Regions from separate parts of the Pseudomonas sp. TE24901 genome, predicted to be linked through region 3. Evidence: riboswitches for the same ligand, from Rfam matches in the RefSeq annotation. Region 3 holds a riboswitch; each other region holds the start of a gene.
What was found. A riboswitch is a leader RNA that binds a small molecule or an ion and turns the genes downstream of it on or off. The one in region 3 is predicted to bind cobalamin.
Positions count from the first base shown of each region.

Region 1: it holds a riboswitch for cobalamin, as region 3 does, so the genes downstream of both, ACVWVP_RS27745 (CbtB domain-containing protein) here and cobW (cobalamin biosynthesis protein CobW) in region 3, are expected to answer to the same signal.
Region 2: it holds a riboswitch for cobalamin, as region 3 does, so the genes downstream of both, ACVWVP_RS14215 (ABC transporter substrate-binding protein) here and cobW (cobalamin biosynthesis protein CobW) in region 3, are expected to answer to the same signal.

Region 1 covers NZ_JBSSAF010000018.1:96,869-100,885, reverse strand. Annotated here, with positions in the region: gene ACVWVP_RS27760 (alpha/beta hydrolase) at 1-431, opposite strand, end outside; gene cobF (precorrin-6A synthase (deacetylating)) at 443-1,198, opposite strand; gene ACVWVP_RS27750 (histidine phosphatase family protein) at 1,244-1,798, opposite strand; adenosylcobalamin (AdoCbl) riboswitch at 1,851-1,996, shown strand; gene ACVWVP_RS27745 (CbtB domain-containing protein) at 1,998-2,210, shown strand; gene ACVWVP_RS27740 (CbtA family protein) at 2,230-2,958, shown strand; gene ACVWVP_RS27735 (DUF4865 family protein) at 2,960-3,499, opposite strand; gene ACVWVP_RS27730 (LysR family transcriptional regulator) at 3,593-4,017, shown strand, end outside.
Region 2 covers NZ_JBSSAF010000006.1:241,260-245,276, forward strand. Annotated here, with positions in the region: gene ACVWVP_RS14210 (FecCD family ABC transporter permease) at 1-870, opposite strand, end outside; gene ACVWVP_RS14215 (ABC transporter substrate-binding protein) at 867-1,877, opposite strand; cobalamin riboswitch at 1,994-2,187, opposite strand; gene ACVWVP_RS14220 (aldehyde dehydrogenase family protein) at 2,319-3,701, opposite strand; gene ptrR (putrescine utilization regulator PtrR) at 3,805-4,017, shown strand, end outside.
Region 3 covers NZ_JBSSAF010000017.1:132,097-136,113, reverse strand. Annotated here, with positions in the region: gene ACVWVP_RS27270 (cobalamin biosynthesis protein) at 1-11, opposite strand, end outside; gene ACVWVP_RS27265 (CbtA family protein) at 8-712, opposite strand; gene ACVWVP_RS27260 (CbtB-domain containing protein) at 724-912, opposite strand; cobalamin riboswitch at 1,009-1,216, opposite strand; gene ACVWVP_RS27255 (hypothetical protein) at 1,350-1,850, opposite strand; cobalamin riboswitch at 2,040-2,239, shown strand; gene cobW (cobalamin biosynthesis protein CobW) at 2,333-3,397, shown strand; gene cobN (cobaltochelatase subunit CobN) at 3,401-4,017, shown strand, end outside.

The DNA.
Region 1 (4,017 bases), on a different contig from region 3:
CCCACCTCGTAGGACATGATCGCGCCCTGGCTGAAGCCCACCAGGAATACCCGATCGGGCCGGGTGTGGTACTTGGCCGTGGCCTTGCCGATAAAGTCTTCGATCAATTTTGCACTGCGCTGCAGGTCGGCCGTTTCGCCGTTGTACTCAGCTTCACCCTGGGTCTTGGTAAACCAGCGATAACCCTGGGGGTCTACTGGCATGGGTGCCCGTGCCGAAAGGTAAGTCCAAGTGGACGGCAGCGAATCCTTGATGCCAAACAGGTCTTCCTCGTTGCTGCCAAACCCGTGCAGGAAAATCACCAACGGCTGGTTGCGTGCATCGGTCTGGGTCTGTTCCAGGTACGCCAACGGCAAGTCGGTGTGCAGCGAATCGTCAGCATGAGCAGCGCCGGCCACCAGGGTCAGTGCCAGGGCAAACAGTTTGAGCATGGGACGTTACCTCAGGGTTTGCGCAACAAATAGGTGTCCATGATCCAGCCGTTGGCCAGGCGCGCGGCCTTGCGCACCCGTTGAATCTCTTCTGCCACATCAGCCACCTTGCCGCTGATCAGGATCTCGTCCGGCGTGCCCAGGTAGGCGCCCCAATAAATGTCCAGGTCCTGATCGGCCACGGTACGATAGGAATCTTCGGCGTCGAGCATTACCACCAGGGTGTCGGCGTCGCTGGCCTGCCCTGCTGCCAAGCGGCGCCCGGTGGTGATCTCGACGGACTTGCCAATGCGGTTGAGCGGCACTTTGTGCTGCGCTGCCAGGGCCTGCACGCTGGTGATGCCGGGGATCACTTCGAATTCAAAGGTGCAACGGCCACTGGCCAGGATCGCCTGCAGGATCCGAATGGTGCTGTCGTACAGCGCCGGGTCGCCCCAAGCCAGGAATGCGCCCACTTCGCCGTCGGCCATTTCCTCATTGATCATGCGTTCGAAGGTCTGCTGCTTGTCGCGGTTCAGGTCCTGCACGGCGGTGGTGTAGTCGATATCACCGCGCACACGCTCGGGGCAGTCGGCCTCGACAAAGCGGTAGCCGGGCTCGGTGATGTAGGTCTCGCAGATCTCGCGGCGCAGGTCGATCAACTTGTCCTTGCTCTGGCCCTTGTCCATCAGGAAGAACACGTCGGTGCGGTTGAGCGCCTTCACGGCCTGCATCGTGATGTAGTCAGGGTTGCCGGCGCCAATGCCGATGATCAGGATGCGTTTCATGGGTTGCTCTCATTGCGGGGCGTGGATTTTGCCATGTTCGCGGGGTCAGGCGTGAGTTTCCAGGCGCAGGCGCCACACGCGGTTGAAACGCAGCTCGGTGCATGACAGCGGCTCGACGTCGACCCGGTAGAACATCGACAGCGGCAACTGCAGCACGTGCAACAACGCGGCACGGATCACAAAGGGATGGGTAACGGCCACGACATGCCCCGGTTGGCTTTCCAGGGATGTCATCCACTGTCCAACCCGCAGGCAGATCTGGTCCACCGACTCGCCACCGTGGGGCGCGCTGGCGCTGTCGGTGAGCCAGGCACTCATGGCTTCATCGTCCAGTTGGTCGATGGCCTGGCCTTTCCAGTGGCCAAAATCGCCGTCGCGCAAGGCGACTTCTACCTGTGCGTTGTCACCGAACAAGCCAGCGGTCTGCCGGGCCCTGGCTTCCGGCCCGCAGATCAGGCGGTGTTTTTTCGGGTAGCGACCGGCCTGGGATAGCGCCTCACGCTGCCAGTCCAGCACGACAGATTCGTCATCGGAAAACCGCCCCTGCTTCTGCGCCCGCGTGGCGGCATGGCAGATCAGGCTTAAACGGGTGGTCTGCATCACAAATTCACTCTGTTTCGGCGCGCAGTCAGCGTAGACTGGCAAAGTTGTTTCAACATGTTACAACGAACATGAAACAGGAAGCCGGTTCGAAGCCGGCGCGGTCGCGCCACTGTATTCGGCCCCACAGCCGTAAGCCAGACCCTGTTTCAGCTCCCTTTGCTTTCCATTTCGGGACGCGTCATCCCTGGAGGTTTTCATGGCTAATACCGCTGCAACCCACCCTGATGTCTATGTGCCAACGATTCCCCTGGGCGAAATCCTCCCCTGGGCGATCTTCGGCGGCCTGCTGTTGATGCTGGCGATCTACTTCGTCGGCGCCGAGCAAGGTGCCACAGCGGTTTTCAAAGGCATGTACGTGCACGAATTCGTCCACGACGGTCGCCATCTGCTGGGCTTTCCCTGCCATTAATCAACAAGAGAGACAGGACATGACAGGGCAATTACTCGTTCGCGGGATGCTGGTAGGCCTGCTCGCCGGCGTATTGGCATTCGGCTTCGCCAAGACCTTTGGTGAACCGCAAATCGACAAGGCCATCGCCTTTGAAGACCAGATGGCACAGATGCACGGCGATGCGCCGGAAGAAGAACTGGTGAGCCGCGACGTGCAAAGCACCTTCGGCCTGTTCACCGGTGTGGTGGTGTATAGCGTTTCCCTGGGCGGGATTTTCTCCCTGGTGTTTGCCTACGCCCTGGGCCGCATCGGCAAGGTCGGCCCCCGTGGCCTGGCGGCACTGCTGGCGTTGGCGGCGTTTGTCACCCTCATCCTGGTGCCCGGCCTGAAATACCCGGCCAACCCGCCATCCGTGGGTGACCCGGAGACCATCGCCCAGCGCACCCAGCTGTTCTTCCTGATGCTGCTGGTGTCGGTAGCGGCCGCGGTGATCGCGATCAACGCCGCACGCAAGCTGATTGCCCGCCGTGGCGTGTGGGCCGGGGCAATCCTGGGCGTTGCGCTGTACATCGTGATCGTGTCGGTGGCCGGCAGCCTGTTCCCGGTGATCAATGAAGTGCCGGAGCAATTCTCGGCCGTGCTGCTGTGGAAATTCCGCGTCGCGTCCCTGGGCATCCAGCTGGTGCTGTGGACCACCCTGGGCCTGGTGTTCGGTGCGGTGGCCGAGCGTTTCTTGAGCCAGCCACGCGCACGCTTGAACTCCTGAGCTAGATTCCGGGATGGGCCAGGTAGAACACCTGATAGCCCGTCCCGGGATGCGTCACATCCAGTGCCTTGGCCGACAAGGTGATGCGCACCAAACGCCAGGCTTGCACATCCAGCGCCAGGAACACCGCGAAGGTGTCACGGCTGTCCGCCACTTGCAGGTTGCGCACTTTCTCTTCAGCCAGTATCGCGGCCCGATCCGCCCCCGGTGCCAGTGGCCACTCTTCCCGATACAAACTCAACGCCGCCTGCGCCGGCCCACGTTGCACATCCAGCGGCAGCCAGCTTTCGATATGCGGGCGGCCGAAACTGTCGAGCACTTTCTGGAAGCGTGACCCCAGCAGAAAGTCGGCGGCCTGCAACGGGTCGGACCACAGGTACACCGACGCATACACGTTGCCGCCCTGCTCCTGAGCGATAAACGCCTTGAACAGCAGCCCCTCGGCGTTATCCCACAATGGCCCCAATTGCGCGGCACGCCGGCGAATCACGCCCATGTCGTAGTCGGCGGGCAAACGGTGCGAATACTGTTTGGCGAACATACAAAAACTCCTGTGCAAGATGAGGTTCCAGCTTGCGCAGCCGCGATGATTTCAACAAGATATGAGCCGATATATGTGCGATAAGGAACCGATATGGCTGACGCACCCAAACCCCTGGATATCGACACCGTGCACGCGTTCGTGCTGGTGGCCGACTTCACCAGTTTCACCCGCGCCGCCGAGGCGCTGGACACCTCCCAGGCCGCCATCAGCCTCAAGCTCAAGCGCCTGGAGGAACGCCTCGGTTATCGCCTGCTGGAACGCACGCCCCGGCATGTGCGGCTGTCGCCCCAGGGCGAGCAATTCATCGTCGCCGCCCGCGCCCTGCTCAACGCCCACGAGCGCGCCTTGGGCGACATGGCCGCCCAAGTGCAACGACGTCTGGTGATCGGCATCAGCGACCACGTGGCCGGGCCCGACCTGCCGCTGTGGCTCAGCCGCCTGGCGGCCTACGACCCGTTGGTGATCCTCGAAGTGCGCATCGCCTCGTCCCGCGACCTGGTGGCCGCGTTCGACCG
Region 2 (4,017 bases), on a different contig from region 3:
CGCACCACCCAAGGCACTCGCCGGCAATAGGCGCGAGTGCCCGGTGCCCAGCAGCAGGCGCACGGCGTGGGGGATCACCAGCCCGACAAAGCCGATGGAGCCGACAATCGACACCATCACGGCCGTCACCAGCGCGGCACACCCCACCAGCACAAACTGCACGCGGCGCACCGGGATGCCCAGGGACGCCGCCGAGTCAGTGCCGAAGGTAAACGCATCCAGCGCACGGCGGTGCCACAGGCACACCGCCAAGCCCACTACCGCCACCGGCACCGCCAGCCACACCGACGGCCAACGCACGCCGCTGAGGTTGCCCAGCAGCCAGAACAGGATGCCGCGCGCCTGTTCGGAGCTGGCCGACTTGGTGATCAGGAATGCCGTGAGGGCGTTGAACAACTGCGAGCCGGCAATGCCTGCGAGGATGATCTGGCCGGTACCGCTGGCCGAACCGCTGGCGCGTGCCAGCAGAATCACCAGGGCAAACGCCGCCATCGCCCCCACGAACGCCCCGGCCGACAACGACACCAGCCCGCCACCGACGCCGATCAACGCCACCAGCACTGCGCCGGTGGAGGCGCCGGCGCTGATGCCGAGCAGGTACGGGTCGGCCAACGGGTTGCGCAGCAGCGACTGCAAGATCACCCCGCAGGTTGCCAGGCCCGCACCGCACGCGGCGGCCACCAGGGCGCGGGTGAGGCGGTAGTTCCACACCACGCCTTCGTCGATGGGGTCGAGCACGTAGCCCGCCGTCCACAGTTTATTGGCGAGCACTTGCAGCACCACCTGCGGCGAGATGGCGGTTTCGCCGATGGCCACGCCGGCGAGCACGGCGGCCAGGAGCAGGGCCAGGGCGAGCAGGGTACGGGTCATTTGAGTGGGTCGTAGCCGTCGATGGCCGTGGCCAGTTGTTCAAGGCCGTCGAACGTACGGAGGCTGGCCTGCAGCGCCAGGGCGTCGAGGATGATGATGCGGTTGTTTTTCACCGCGTCCATGTTGCGGGTCACCGGGTCGCTGCGCAGGAAAGCCAGTTTCTTTTCATGGTCGTCGGCCGGGTAGCGGCGGCGGTCCATGCGTGCGATCACCAGGAACGTGGGGTTGGCCTTGGCGATGGTTTCCCAGCCGACGGCGGGCCACTCTTCATCGGACTGCACCACGTTGGTCAGGCCAAGGGTCTGCAGCATGAATTCCGGAACGCCCTTGTGGCCGGCCACGTAAGGATCGGCGGCCATCTCGGCGCTGGAGAACCACACCAGCGCACTGGCCTGCTTGAGGCCTTTGCCTTGGGCGGTGGCGACCGACTTGGCCAGGCGCGCCTTGAGGTCGTCGTTCAGCTGTTGGCCACGGTCCTGCACGTCGAAGATCTGCGCCAGCTGGCTGATGCTTTTGTAAATGGTCTCGATGCGGAATGGCTCCAGCCGCGTGCCGTCGGCGCCCACCAGGTTGTCCTTGCCTTCGCAGTCGGAGGGCAGCAGGTAGGTGGGGATCTTCAGTTCCTGGAATTGCTCGCGGGTGCCGACCACGCCTTGGGGGCCGACCACCCATTCCAGCTCGGCGGCCACCAGTTGCGGGCGCTTGGCGATCACCGACTCAAAGCTCGGCTCGTTGTTCGCCAGGCGCTCGATGGTGTCGTTCTGGGCCTTGAATTGCGGCAACACATTGTTGAACCACAGCGAGGTGCCCACCACTTTGTCGCCCACGCCCAGTGCGTAGAGCATTTCGGTGGCGGCCTGGCCGATGGTTACGCTGCGGGCGGGGGCTTGCTGGAAGGTCTGGGTGCTGCCGCAGTTTTCCAGCGTCAGCGGGTAATGGGTGGGCGCAGCCTGGGCCAGGGTGCAGAAGCCGAGGCCGGTGAGCAGGGCGGTAACGCGTGGCAGCATGGGGCAATCTCCGTTTGAACCGTACAGTGAGCAGGGGGAGGTACGGTCGTGGAAATACAGCCATGGACGCTGCCGAAGGGCAGGGCAAGGATGTCCTTCCCGGACACCCCGCCGGTCGTGATAACGCTTGGCCGGCAGGTCTCCTGACTCGTGCGTCGTCGCCAGGCTCCGGCCTTCCCGAGCAGGGCTCAGTGGCAGTGTGGAGCAGGCTCAGCACCTACAGTTGCGGGGGCAGTTCCGATTGACGCGAGGGGCCGCGCTTCGGATTCCCTATTAGTCCCGTTTGGGAACCGGCGCGGTATGGTAGTCGATCGTACTGCCAAGGGGGAGAGAAAACCCGATCCCCCGTAGGAGCCGGCTTGCCAGCGATGGCGTCGGCGGAGGGTATTTGTGACCCAACTGTAGTGAGCGGGGCAAGCCCGCCCACTACAGGGCGGTGGGTTATTTGCGGTTCAGCCACACGGTTTGGGCGTTGCAGAATTCGCGTACGCCGAAGTGCGACAGTTCACGGCCAAAGCCGCTCTTTTTCACGCCGCCAAACGCCACCCGAGGGTCGGACACGCTGAAGGCGTTGACGAAGATCCCGCCGGTTTCCAACTGGTTGGCGATGTCGCGGGCCTTGGTCGCATCGGTGGTGAAGATGCTGGCGGTGAGCCCGAATTCGCTGTCGTTGGCCAGGGCCACGGCGTGGTCGGCGTCGCGGGCGGTGATGATCGAGGCCACCGGGCCGAACAGTTCCTGTTTGAACGAGGTCATCTGGTCGGTGACGCCGGCCAGCACGGTCGGCTCGTAGTAGTTACCGGCACCCGCGACTTTATTGCCGCCCAGCAGCAGGGTGGCGCCTTCTTCGAGGGTGGCCTGGACCTGGCCGTGCAGCTCGTCGCGCAGGTCGAAGCGTGCCATCGGGCCCACATAAGTGGTGGCCAGGGTCGGGTCGCCCATCACCAGGGCACGGCTGGCTTCGACGAATTTGGCGGTGAAGGCTTCGGCCACGCCGGCTTCGATGATCAGGCGCTTGGCGGCGGCGCAGACTTGGCCGCTGTTCTGGAAGCGGCCGATCAGGGCGGCTTGCACGGCGGCGTCGAGGTCGGCGTCGTTGAGCACGATGAACGGGTCGGAGCCGCCCAGTTCCAGCACGCATTTTTTCAGCGCAGCCCCGGCCTGGGAGCCGATGGCGATACCGGCGCGCACGCTGCCGGTGAGGGTCACGGCGGCAATGCGCGGGTCGGCGATGGCGCTGGACACGCCCTCGTTGCCCACGTTGATCACTTCAAACAGGCCTTCGGCAAAACCGGCTTTGTGGAAGGCCTGCTGAATCAGGTAGGCGCTGCCCATCACGTTTGGGGCGTGCTTGAGCACGTAGGTGTTGCCGGCGAGCATGGTCGGCACGGCGCCGCGCAGCACTTGCCACACCGGGAAGTTCCACGGCATCACGGCGAGGATCGGGCCCAGCGGGCGGTATTCGATCTGGGCGCTGCCGTTGTCCACCAGGGTCGGTTCCGGCGCCAGCATGGCCGGGCCGTGAGCGGCGTACCATTCGCTGAGCAGGGCGCATTTTTCGATTTCGGCACGGGCCTGGGCGATGGGCTTGCCCATTTCCAGGGTGATCATCTGCGCCATGTCTTCGGCTTGTTCACGCAGGGCGGCGGCCAGGGCCAGCAGCAGTTCGGCGCGCTGGCCGACCGGCTGGCGGCGCCAGGTGCGGAAGGCGGCGGTGGCGCGGTTCAGGGCGGCGTCCAGTTGCGCGGCGCTTTCGTAGGGGTAGCTGCCGACGGTTTCGCCGGTGGCCGGGTTGATCGAGAGAGCGTGGGTGGTTGCGTTCATGGCACCGTCCTGCTGAATGAATGGATTGGGTTCAGGCTACGGGGCTATCTCTTTTCTGGAAACTGAATAATATTAAGCAATACATTCACGATTGGAGAATGATGTGGATCTGGTGCAGCTGGAAATCTTCAAGGCCGTTGCCGAGCAAGGCAGCATCAGCGCCGCCGCGCAGTTGATTCATCGTGTGCCGTCGAACCTGACCACGCGCATCAAGCAACTGGAGCAGGACCTGGGCGTTGAATTGTTCATCCGCGAGAAGAGCCGCCTGCGCCTGTCGCCGGCCGGCTGGAACTTCCTCGGCTATGCGCGGCGCATT
Region 3 (4,017 bases):
GCCAGGATCATGCAGCGTAGTGATCGTCACGGTTGCGACGGAACAACCACGCGCTGATCAGGCCCAGCGCCAGCCAGAAGGCGACGTTGGTCAGGTGCGAGGCGATCTTGAACTGCGCTTCCAGCGCCTCGGGTGCCAGCATCGAGTGCACTTCCGGTTGTGGCGCGCCGATGACGTGAGGCACGGCCAGGATCGCGGCACCCAGCACTTTCAGCAGCCAGTTACGGCCAAACACCAGCAGCGCAATACCGGCGGCGGTGGAGGCGGCGGTGCCGATCCACCAGATCTGCCGTTGCGCCAGATCGGCTGCCGCAGTGCCTGGCAGCTCAGGTGGCAGGCCCATGGTCGGCGCCAGTACGAAGGTGGCGTAACCGGCCAAGCCCCACAGCAAGCCTTGCGCGGTACGGGTCGGTGCGCGCAGGGTGTAGAGACCGGCCAGCATCAGGGCGAAACCGACTGCTACGACCAGGTTGCCGCCTGTGGTCGACAGCACACGCTGCCAGCCATCTTCCGGCTCCCAGGCCTCGGCGTCATGGCTGTGGGCGGCGGCGCCTTCGGCGTGTTCGTGGGCCACTTCGGTGGCGGCCGGGGCGTTTTCGAAGGTTTCCGCCTGCAGAATCAGCGGGGCGACCCAGAAGCTTTGCAGCAGGGTCAGCAGCAGGGCGGCCAGCAGGCCAGTGAACCCTGCGGTTTGCGCAATACGCTTGATCATGTCGGCAAGTCTCAGTGGCACGGGAACGCGGCGCTGTGGCGGGTATCGTGGGCTGCGTTGTGCACCGCCTCGATATGCGAGAAACCGGCGAAATACACCAGACACGCGCCGAGGATCGACGCACCGATGGCGGCGGTCAGGCGTTGGCTGAGGGTGGTGGTGTTGCCGGTGGCGTGCGAGGTGCTGGTGATGATCGACATGGCGCGTCCCTTCAGGGTTTCAGGGTGACACGAGCGCATGAAAACCCCGCGAGCCGGGCACGCAGGGTTCGAACAGCGCCCGCCCACCGCGGGTTTGTTATCTGATTTTTTCGGGCCGGTCTCCGGGCTTGCGAGGGGGCTCTTGGGAGAGTCCTGAAAGCATCGCCTTCCCATGCAAGTGCACAGTGGTTATGACGCTTCGCTCGCTTACCGTTGCGGGGGCAGCACCGGACTTGCCATAGGGGTATGGCGTACCGGTTTCCCGTTTCACCCTTTGCAGGGCACCCGAAACAAGGTGTGTAGGAGAACATGGGCGGTTGATGTGCGTCAAACACCTTGAACGGCTGTAAATGTTTAAGGTGTTTGACGGATAGGGTTGACCTCAAGGGTGACGAGCGATCGATGTTACTTTTTTGTGGATCAGACAAATTTTTATATCATCTCGAAATGAACCTGACTCTGCGATGATCGGAAGCGTAGGTGATCAAGTAGTCAAGGTTGTCATGATCAAACCTCTCGTCTTGTAATCCTCTTCCGCTGAGTGTCCAGCCCACTCCTATGTCCAGCTGGTTGAGAAGCTCGGTGCGTTTGAGGATCTCCTCGGCAATGGCTGAGGCTTTTGGAGAGAAGGTTCTCGTGGTTGGCACCTGACCGGCGGCCTCTTTTAATTCTTTGAAGTTGACGTATTCATCGCCCTGTCCGGCTGCATATTCATCGAAGTGTTTCTTCACCTCTTGTAGCAACTCTTTGTCACTGTAGAACCAGACCTGGGGCTTTTGCTCTGTTGTACTTCTCTTTGCCCGAGTTTCGAGGCTACTCGTGCTGGTGTATGCAGCGTGTTGGATCTGAATACTGTCCTGCGGGGCATCAGCTTCTTTCTCGCCTTTGTAGCTCGGCGAGTTGGGTGGCAGGTTAAAGTGGAGAGGGTAAAGTGTCATGTTTGATCCTTTATTGCGTTGGTATGTCTGGCGCGCATTGAGCGCTTATGAGCCAAATCTGTGTGGTGCAAAAGTCCAAGCTGTTCCTAGCTGGCTATCGGGCAATTAATGCGAGTTGTAAGTTTCATTCGACTGCCGCGGTATGGCGCGAACCTCATGTGTTGGCATTGACCCGCTCTGTGGCACTGCGTAGCCTTGCACCCTCGAGGTTCTCCAGCCCAGGCCGGAGCTAAGAAGGGAACGCGGTCCAAGCCGCGGCTGCCCCCGCAACTGTAAAGGGTTCAGCTGACTGCCACGCCACTGCCGACAAGGCGGGAAGGCGCAGCCAGCGCCGGTCGCAAGACCCGCACGCCCCAAGCCAGGAGACCTGCCTCGCAACCGATTTTCTACTTCAACCGGGCGGGGTGATCCGGTGACGAAATCCGCTGCTGCGCGCCGTCGCAGGGCCTATCGTCCCGTATGCCCGCCCCAAAGGGCATCCGATGAAAACACTGGCCAAACTCCCCGTCACCATCGTTACCGGCTTCCTCGGGTCGGGCAAAACCACCTTGCTGCGCCACATGCTCGACAACGCCCAGGGCCGTCGCATCGCGGTAATCGTCAACGAATTCGGCGAATTGGGCATCGACGGTGAAATCCTCAAGCAGTGCTCCATCGGTTGCACCGAAGAAGAAGCCAACGGCCGCGTCTACGAGTTGGCCAACGGCTGCCTGTGCTGCACCGTGCAGGAAGAGTTCTTCCCGGTGATGCGCGAACTGGTGGCCCGTCGTGGTGACCTCGACCACATTCTCATCGAAACCTCAGGCCTGGCCCTGCCAAAACCCTTGGTACAAGCCTTCCAGTGGCCGGAAATCCGCAGCGCCTGCACCGTCGACGCGGTAATCACCGTGGTCGACAGCCCGGCCGTCGCCGCGGGCACCTTCGCCGCCTTCCCGGACCAGGTCGACGCCCAGCGTAAACTGGACCCGAACCTGGATCACGAGTCGCCGTTGCACGAGCTGTTCGCCGACCAACTGGCCAGCGCCGACCTGGTGATCCTCAACAAAACCGACCTGATCAACCCGGAAGACCTGGCCCGCGTGCGCCTGGAAGTCGCCGAAGAGTTGCCGCCTGCGGTGAAGATCATCGAAGCCAGCAGCGGTCGCCTGCCGCTGGACGTGCTGATCGGCCTGGGTGCCGGCTCTGAAGAGCACATCGACGGTCGCCACAGCCATCACGATCATCACCACGAAGGTGAAGACGACGATCACGACCACGACGCTTTCGATTCCATTTCCATCGACCTGCCGCAAGCCGACGAAGCCCTGCTGCTCGACGCTCTGACCCAACTGGTGGTGCAACACGGCATCCTGCGCGTCAAAGGTTTCGCGGCCATCCCCAACAAGCCGATGCGCCTGCTGATCCAGGGTGTGGGCACACGTTTCGACAAGCACTTCGACCGTGCCTGGGGCGCTGACGAAGCGCGCATCACGCGCCTGGTGCTGATCGGTCAGGACCTCGATGCCGCCGGCCTCGAAGCGCAGTTGCGCGCTGCACTCAGCGTCTGACCCATGCACCTGCTCAGGACCCAGCCCGGTGGTTTCGTCTCGGACGACAATATTGCCGACCTTGGCCAAACCCCCGCTGACCTGGTGATCCTGTGCAGCGGTGATTCCAGCCTGGCATTGCTGGCCGAAGCGGCCCAGCAATTGCCCGACGATTACCCCAGCTTCCGCCTGGCCAACCCGATGCAGGTGCAGAACCATGCCTCGGTCGACCTGTACGTCGATGAAGTGCTGCGCCACGCCAAGGTCATCCTGATTTCGCTGCACGGCGGCATCGGTTATTGGCGGTACGGCATCGAGCGGCTGGTGGAGCTGGCCGAACGCGGCGTGCAGCTGATCCTGGTGCCGGGGGACGATCGCCCGGACCCGGAACTCAGCAGCCTGAGTACGGTAAACGCCGAAAGCCGCGACCGCCTGTGGCACTTTTTGCGCCAGGGCGGCCTGGGCAACGCGCTGGATTTCTATCGCTGCCTGGCCAGCGCTTACCTGGGCCGCGACTACACCTGGGCCGAGCCGCAAACCCTGCCGCGCACGGCGATTTATCACCCGCATAAAGCCAACCCGCGCCTGAACGACTGGCAGACGGATTGGAACCCCGAGTGGCCGGTGGCGGCGGTGCTGTT